Regions from separate parts of the Bacillus sp. GW823-FHT06B01 genome, predicted to be linked through region 1. Evidence: a T-box and tRNA genes for the amino acid it is inferred to sense, from the RefSeq annotation. Region 1 holds a T-box; the other holds one or more tRNA genes.
The links. A T-box is a leader RNA that pairs with one kind of tRNA and senses whether it is charged. The one in region 1 lies ahead of argS (arginine--tRNA ligase), so its partner is inferred to be a tRNA-Arg.
Positions count from the first base shown of each region.

Region 2: it encodes a tRNA-Arg, which carries the amino acid that the T-box ahead of argS (arginine--tRNA ligase) is inferred to sense. The anticodon was not compared.

Region 1 is NZ_JBXAHR010000001.1:1,061,277-1,064,675, reverse strand. Features, by position in the region: gene AC1Q8N_RS05495 (thiol-disulfide oxidoreductase DCC family protein) at 1-66, shown strand, start outside; gene AC1Q8N_RS05490 (BrxA/BrxB family bacilliredoxin) at 150-584, shown strand; gene AC1Q8N_RS05485 (class I SAM-dependent methyltransferase) at 634-1,410, shown strand; T-box leader at 1,447-1,662, shown strand; gene argS (arginine--tRNA ligase) at 1,707-3,395, shown strand.
Region 2 is NZ_JBXAHR010000004.1:369,466-372,864, forward strand. Features, by position in the region: gene spoVAC (stage V sporulation protein AC) at 1-232, opposite strand, end outside; gene AC1Q8N_RS20355 (YhcN/YlaJ family sporulation lipoprotein) at 262-747, opposite strand; gene AC1Q8N_RS20360 (DUF1657 domain-containing protein) at 841-1,047, opposite strand; gene AC1Q8N_RS20365 (YxeA family protein) at 1,253-1,606, shown strand; tRNA gene AC1Q8N_RS20370 (tRNA-Arg) at 1,762-1,837, shown strand; gene AC1Q8N_RS20375 (hypothetical protein) at 2,018-2,314, shown strand; gene rpoN (RNA polymerase factor sigma-54) at 2,586-3,399, shown strand, end outside.

The DNA of each region.
Region 1 (3,399 bases):
AATAGAAAACTTGTCCCAGTTGGACATTGCCGCGGTGGGGTTTGTGAAATCCCTACAAAAAAATGAAATCATCGTTATCTTTCTTTTGCACCTAGTAATAGAGCGTGATATGATGAATTTGGAATGAAAGTTGAAGGAGAGATTACACGATGTCAAATGCTTATGAAGAATACATGCGCCAAATGGTAATCCCAATGCGTCAAGAATTAGTGCGTTCTGGGTTTGAAGAGTTAACTACAGAAGAAGCTGTAACAGAATTTATGGAAAACACGGCAGGGACAACTTTAGTAGTTGTAAACTCAGTTTGTGGTTGTGCAGCTGGTTTAGCACGTCCATCAGCAGGTCAAGCAGTTGTTCGTGCTGAAAAACAACCAGATCATCTTGTAACTGTATTCGCAGGTCAAGATAAAGATGCTACTGCAAAAATGCGTGAATACTTCGGAGAAATTCCTCCATCTTCACCATCTATGGCATTATTAAAAGGAAAAGAAGTTGTTCACTTCATTCACCGTCATGAAATTGAAGGTGCAACTATGGACGAAATTATTACGAACTTAGAACAAGCTTTCGAAAAGAATTGCTAAAGAAGGGGGAGAGTAAATCTCCCTCTTTTCTTTATATAGAGGTGAAAAAATGATCGTAACAACAGCAGGAAGAACGAACAAAGAAATGACAGATTATGCAAATAAGGTAGCAGCAGAATTAAATCGTTCTTTCGTTAAACGTAATGACGTACCAGTACATAAACTGCATGAGCAGTATGAACAAGATGTACTTGTTGTAGGGAAAAACCGATTAGCTATTTATCCGAGAGGAACGGAAGAGTCATTTTTCTTTCATCCAAACTCAGCGATGTTTCGTGTGAAAAGGTTAATGCGCGGAGAACACGATCCGTTTGTACAAGCCGCGCAATTAGAGAGCGGAATGACAGTATTAGATTGTACGCTCGGTATGGCATCAGATAGTATTGTAGCTAGTTATATTGTTGGTGAAAGCGGAAAAGTAACGGGACTTGAAGGCAATGAGTATATGGCTTATATTATGGAAAATGGTTTAAAAACATGGTCTTCAACTGTTTCTGAAATTGATGAGGCAATGCAACGAATCGATGTGAAGCAAACGGAGCATTACGCATTTTTAACACAATGTGAAGACAATAGTTATGATGTTGTGTACCTTGATCCGATGTTTGAAGAAACTGTTATAGAATCAGATGGAATAAAAGGATTAAAACACTTCGCTTTGTATCATGATATTACTGACGAAACAATTGCAGAAGCGAAGCGTGTGGCGAGAAAGCGTGTCGTTCTGAAAGATCATTTCCGTAGTTCTAGATTTGAAAAACATAATTTTCATGTATACAAAAGAAGAAGTGCTAAGTTTCACTTTGGTGTAATTGACCCTTGCTAATTGTTTGAAAAGATGTATAATAAGCAATAATTAAATATACTGTCGGTGATGAAGAGAGTAGTCTTTTTTTGAAGGAAAGCGAGCTAGGGATGGTGTGAGCCTAGTGCGGAAGAAAAAGATGAAGCGCACTTCGGAGATGCTTCTTGAACGAATAGTTAGAGTAAGCCGAGGCCCCCTGTCCTCGTTATAAACGGGAAAGTGGTTCGTAATGAACAACAAGGGTGGTACCACGGGTTTAAACTCGTCTCTTTTTAGAGACGAGTTTTTTGTGTTTTAAAAATGAAGGAGGTTGTAGTATGGATTATAAAAAGCAGTTTGCAAAAAGTTTATCCAATATTTTTACAAATGAATTAACACAAAATCAAATTTTAGATTTAATCGAAACGCCGAAACAAGATGAATTCGGAGATGCGGCATTTCCATGTTTTTCACTTGCGAAACAATATAAAAAATCACCAGCTATTATCGCAAAGGAAGTTGCGGAGAAATTAAGTAATCCATTTTTTACGAAAGTAGAGGCCGTTGGTCCTTACGTAAATGTATTTTTTAATCGTGAAATTGTAAGTGATGCAGTATTAAAAACGGTTTTATCGGAGAAAGAAGAGTACGGTCAAAATCACTTTGGCTGTGAAAAAACGGTAGTTATCGATTATTCCTCTCCGAATATCGCGAAACCTTTTTCAATGGGGCATTTACGTTCTACGATGATAGGTAATTCATTGAAACATATCGCTGAAAAATGTGGTTATGAAGTTGTAGGAATTAATTATATTGGGGATTGGGGAACACAGTTTGGAAAGTTAATTACGGCTTATAAAAAATGGGGAAATGAAGCAGTAGTTAAAGAAGATCCAATCCGTGAGCTATTTAAGTTATATGTTCAATTCCATGAAGAGGTAAAAACCGACGAAGCACTAGAAGAAGATGGACGCGCTTGGTTTAAGAAATTAGAAGAAGGTGATGAAGAAGCGGTTGAGCTTTGGAATTGGTTCCGTCACGAATCCTTAAAAGAATTTTCTCGTATTTATGAACTTCTCGGTGTTGAATTTACTAATTTTCAAGGAGAAGCTTTTTATAATAATTTAATGGAAGATTTTATTGGAATTTTAGAAGAACATGATTTGCTTGAAGAGTCTGACGGCGCGTTAGTCGTTAATTTAGAAGAAGAGGGAATGCCGCCTTGCTTAATTAGAAAATCAGATGGTGCGACGATTTACGCAACACGTGACTTAACGGCAGCTGTATACCGTCAAAACACATATGCATTTGATAAAGCGTTATATGTAGTTGGCCCAGAACAAAGTTTACATTTTAATCAATTTTTCACTGTATTAAAAAAGCTTGGTTACAATTGGGTTGAGGGTATGGAACATGTACCGTTTGGGTTCATTTTAAAAGACGGTAAGAAAATGTCGACACGTAAAGGAAGAGTTATTTTACTTGAAGAAGTACTTGAAGAAGCAATAGACCTTGCAAAACAAAATATTGAAGAGAAAAATCCAAACTTAAAACAGAAAGAAGAAGTAGCGAAGCAAGTCGGTGTTGGCGCAATTATATTTCACGATTTAAAAAACGAGCGTATGCATAATATCGAATTCTCATTAGAAAACATGCTGAAATTTGAAGGTGAAACAGGACCGTACGTACAGTACACACATGCACGTGCTTGCTCTATTTTAAGAAAAGAAAGTATAGAATTTGAAACGTGTATGTTTGCATTAAAAGATGATCATAGCTGGAGCGTCGTAAAATTACTAAATAAATTCCCGCAAGTAATTGAAGCAGCCTTCAACAAAAATGAGCCATCAATCATTTCGAAATACGTATTAGATGTAGCACAATCGTTCAATAAATACTACGGTAATGTTCGTATATTGGAAGAGAGCGAAGAGAAAGAAAGTAGACTGGCATTAGTTTATGCTGTGACAGTTGTATTAAAAGAGGGATTACGTTTACTTGGGGTAGAGGCTCCTGAGGAGATGTGAAACA
Region 2 (3,399 bases), on a different contig from region 1:
ACATGGAAATGAAAATGAGAGTTGCGACTGTTGGATTTCCTGCTGAACGCTCAGTGAAGTCAAAATATGTGATATAAAACGTAGAAATGAGTTGTCCGATGAAGCAAATAAAACCACCGACGAAAAAGGCTTTAATACAATTTTTCAAGACAGGGCGCTTCGGTTCGCGTTCTTGCTCGAATTTTTTATACTCTTGTTGCACAGGGGTTAAGTTCTTATCTTTACTAGACATTGCGATCCTTCCTTTTCTATTAAAAAGCGTTAAGTGTTAGACTCCATTTTTTTCCCAATGAGTTTTAATTGCTTATTGATCTCGTCTTTAGATACTTCTTTTTTCTTAATTTTGTTCTCAAGCTTTTCGAGTAACATAAAGATTTTTTTATCAGTACTTACACGAACATCGAAAGTAGGATGCTCATCACTTAACTGCTTTTGAAGCTTCTTACGCAGAGGCTTTAATCCAAACCTTTCGTGATGCTCAGGCAGAACTGCTATGTAGAGATCCAAATTTGAATTCACTGCTGTGCTTTTTGTAATTTCATCCATAGCGAGAGCCCTTTTGTTGGCTCCTTGTGATATAGATTGATTAAAGGATTCTGTACTCGTCTTTGTTAGTTTGGGACCTTTTTCTTTCTCCGTTCGTTTTGCTTCTTCTTTCACTTTTTTATCTAAGGGACTATTATCACATCCGGCAAAAGAGCTACATAGAAGGGCAAATAACGCGGTTATGAGGCCGAGTTTTCGCATGATTATCATTCCATTTCTGTTGCAATATGTAATGTGATAGAAAAAGGATGACTGCATATCATCCTTTTTCTATTTCACAGCATGACTAATTCGTTATTGCTGTGAGTATTGTGGTTCTTCTTGTTGGACTTCTTCAACGCGTGGATTTAAAGAATCGATAATCGTTTGCGTTTGCTCTGCAGCTGTTTGGAAAAGTTGCTTAGCTTGTTGGTTATCCGTATCAAGAGCGAATCCCTCTAAGCTAGCTTGTGCACTTTTTAATCCAGAAACAGTTTGCTTTAATTTTGTAATTACAGTCATTGAATGAAGCCCCCTTTGGAATATCAATTCAAAGATTATAATTTGTGAGTTGGGGTGAATTTATGATTGGAAAATTTAGGAGTGTTACATGTGTGGATTACAATTTTGTAATGAATATGTAAGGAAAAGCGATAGTGGAAAAAAACTTTTTCTCCTAGAATAAAGAAAGTAAAGCAAGTCAAAAGGACATTTGAAGGAGAGAAAAATGAAGAAATTATTATTAGGTTTAATTGGACTTTTTATATTAGTTATTGGTGTGGCAAGCTTTTCTCATAATGAGGTGACTGATAGATATAATCCGCTTGTGAAAGAAGACTTTGTATATGTAAAAGCGAAAGAATCTGGCCGACTATCTACAGTTGGAGAGGTAGCTGGAGACTATAAACTTACTGGTTATTACGCTTCGGGCGAAGGAAGAGATGTTAAGTTTTATGCACCTCGTGGGCTTAGAGAAGGAGCATATGTAAAGGTTAAAACGAAAGGTGAGTATATCGAAACGTACCAAGAAGTACAACCGGATGAAATTCCAAAAGAGATTAAAGAGAAACTAGATAAATAAGACCGTTAAGAATTGCCTCCTAAATGTAGAAAATAGGGGGCATTTTTATGCAGAAAATATCGTATATACAATGTGCTATCAAAGAGTTTTTATTGATTTAAATGGTTTTTATTGCTATTATTATGGAGAGAAAATGAAGTGTATTTTATAATCATGCGCCCATAGCTCAGTCGGATAGAGCGGTGGTTTCCGGTACCACGTCTGCCGGGGGTTCGAATCCCTCTGGGCGCGTTATGTATTGTTGGTGTTACGTGTTGAAAATAAATAGTAAATTTAAAACAACCTCTTGTATGTGATTAGAAATAATCGTGTATAGGGGGTTTTTGTTATGGTCCAACAAGGTACTTCTGTTAATTTTGTAATGAGTTTATACTAAAATTATCTAAAACTTATAGTATGAGGGGATTGCAGGTGCGTAAAATTAGTGGATATTTAAGTATTTTAGGGGATAACGAACGTAGAACCGTTGCTGTATCTGATTCTGGTGAAATTACAGGCGATGAAATGTTGAAATTCATGTTAAATATGGAATTGCAATATAAAGGAATTGATAGGGATTGTTTTGGACCTAGTCACTATTTGCCTAGCGGAGACTACCATAAGGATTTAATAGCGATTGTCTTTACGGCTGAAATGATGTTAGACGACATGGAATTAGAAGGTGAATGGCCTGCTGAAGAAGGGGATGTTATATTTAACGGAGCATAATGAATCTATCTGCATAAAAAGGTCTGCACTTACAAATATAAGTGCAGACCTTTTTTATTAACACTTGTTATATCTGATAATAAGATTTACTATTAGTATGTGGTAATAATTTTATCGCGCTATTATTTTCTTTCAATATTATTCAAATTTCGGTTGTAAGTTGTAAATCTCATTAATACATATAAATTAATAATATTTTGGAATGGGTGTCTGTGATAGCATTCTCCTTTTACCAAACTTATTGTACAATAGAAACAAGGGGGAGATTAGTTTGAAGGCAAGTCTTTTACAAGAACAAAGCTTACGTTTGGCAATGACACAAGAGTTAAGGCAAGCGATTACAATGCTCCAGTATAATGTACAAGAATTATCGGAGTTTTTGTATGAGCAATCGTTAGAGAATCCCCTTATTGAGTTAGGTGGTTTTGAGAGGGAGAAGAAAAAGAGCTCTAACAACAGTAAAAGTACCAGCAAACAAGTCGAGAATCAGATGGAAATCTACAGTGTGGATTCAACAACGATTCAGCAACATTTATTAAATCAAATACAGTATTATAAAATAGATGAAGAAGAGCGAAAAATAGCTTCTTTCATTATTATGAACATGGATGGAAATGGGTATTTACAAGAAACGAACGAAGAGTTAGCGGATCTCCTTTCCGCACCGATTCATGAAGTCGCCCGCTTTGTAGAGCTTGTCCAATCACTCGAGCCAGCAGGGGTAGGAGCGCGTAATATTCAGGAATGTCTAACTTTGCAATTGAAGCGCTTACAAAGACGGAATGGATTAGCGGAAGAGGTTATAGAGGATCACTTCGCTTATTTCGTGAAGAAAGATTGGCGAAAGCTCGTTCAAGTGTTGAAGTGTAGTAATGAAGAATTGCAATCGGCGGTGAACTGTATTACGTCATTACAGCCGAAACCAGGTCTTGCGTTTTCTTCTGATAAACCGCTTTATATTGTGCCTGATATGGCGGTGAAAAAAGATGGTGATCGTCTCGTTTTACAAATGAACGAGAGAAATATGCCGAGAATTGAAATTCATTCTGAGTATAGTGCGCTTCTGAATAATAGTGAAAGTGAAG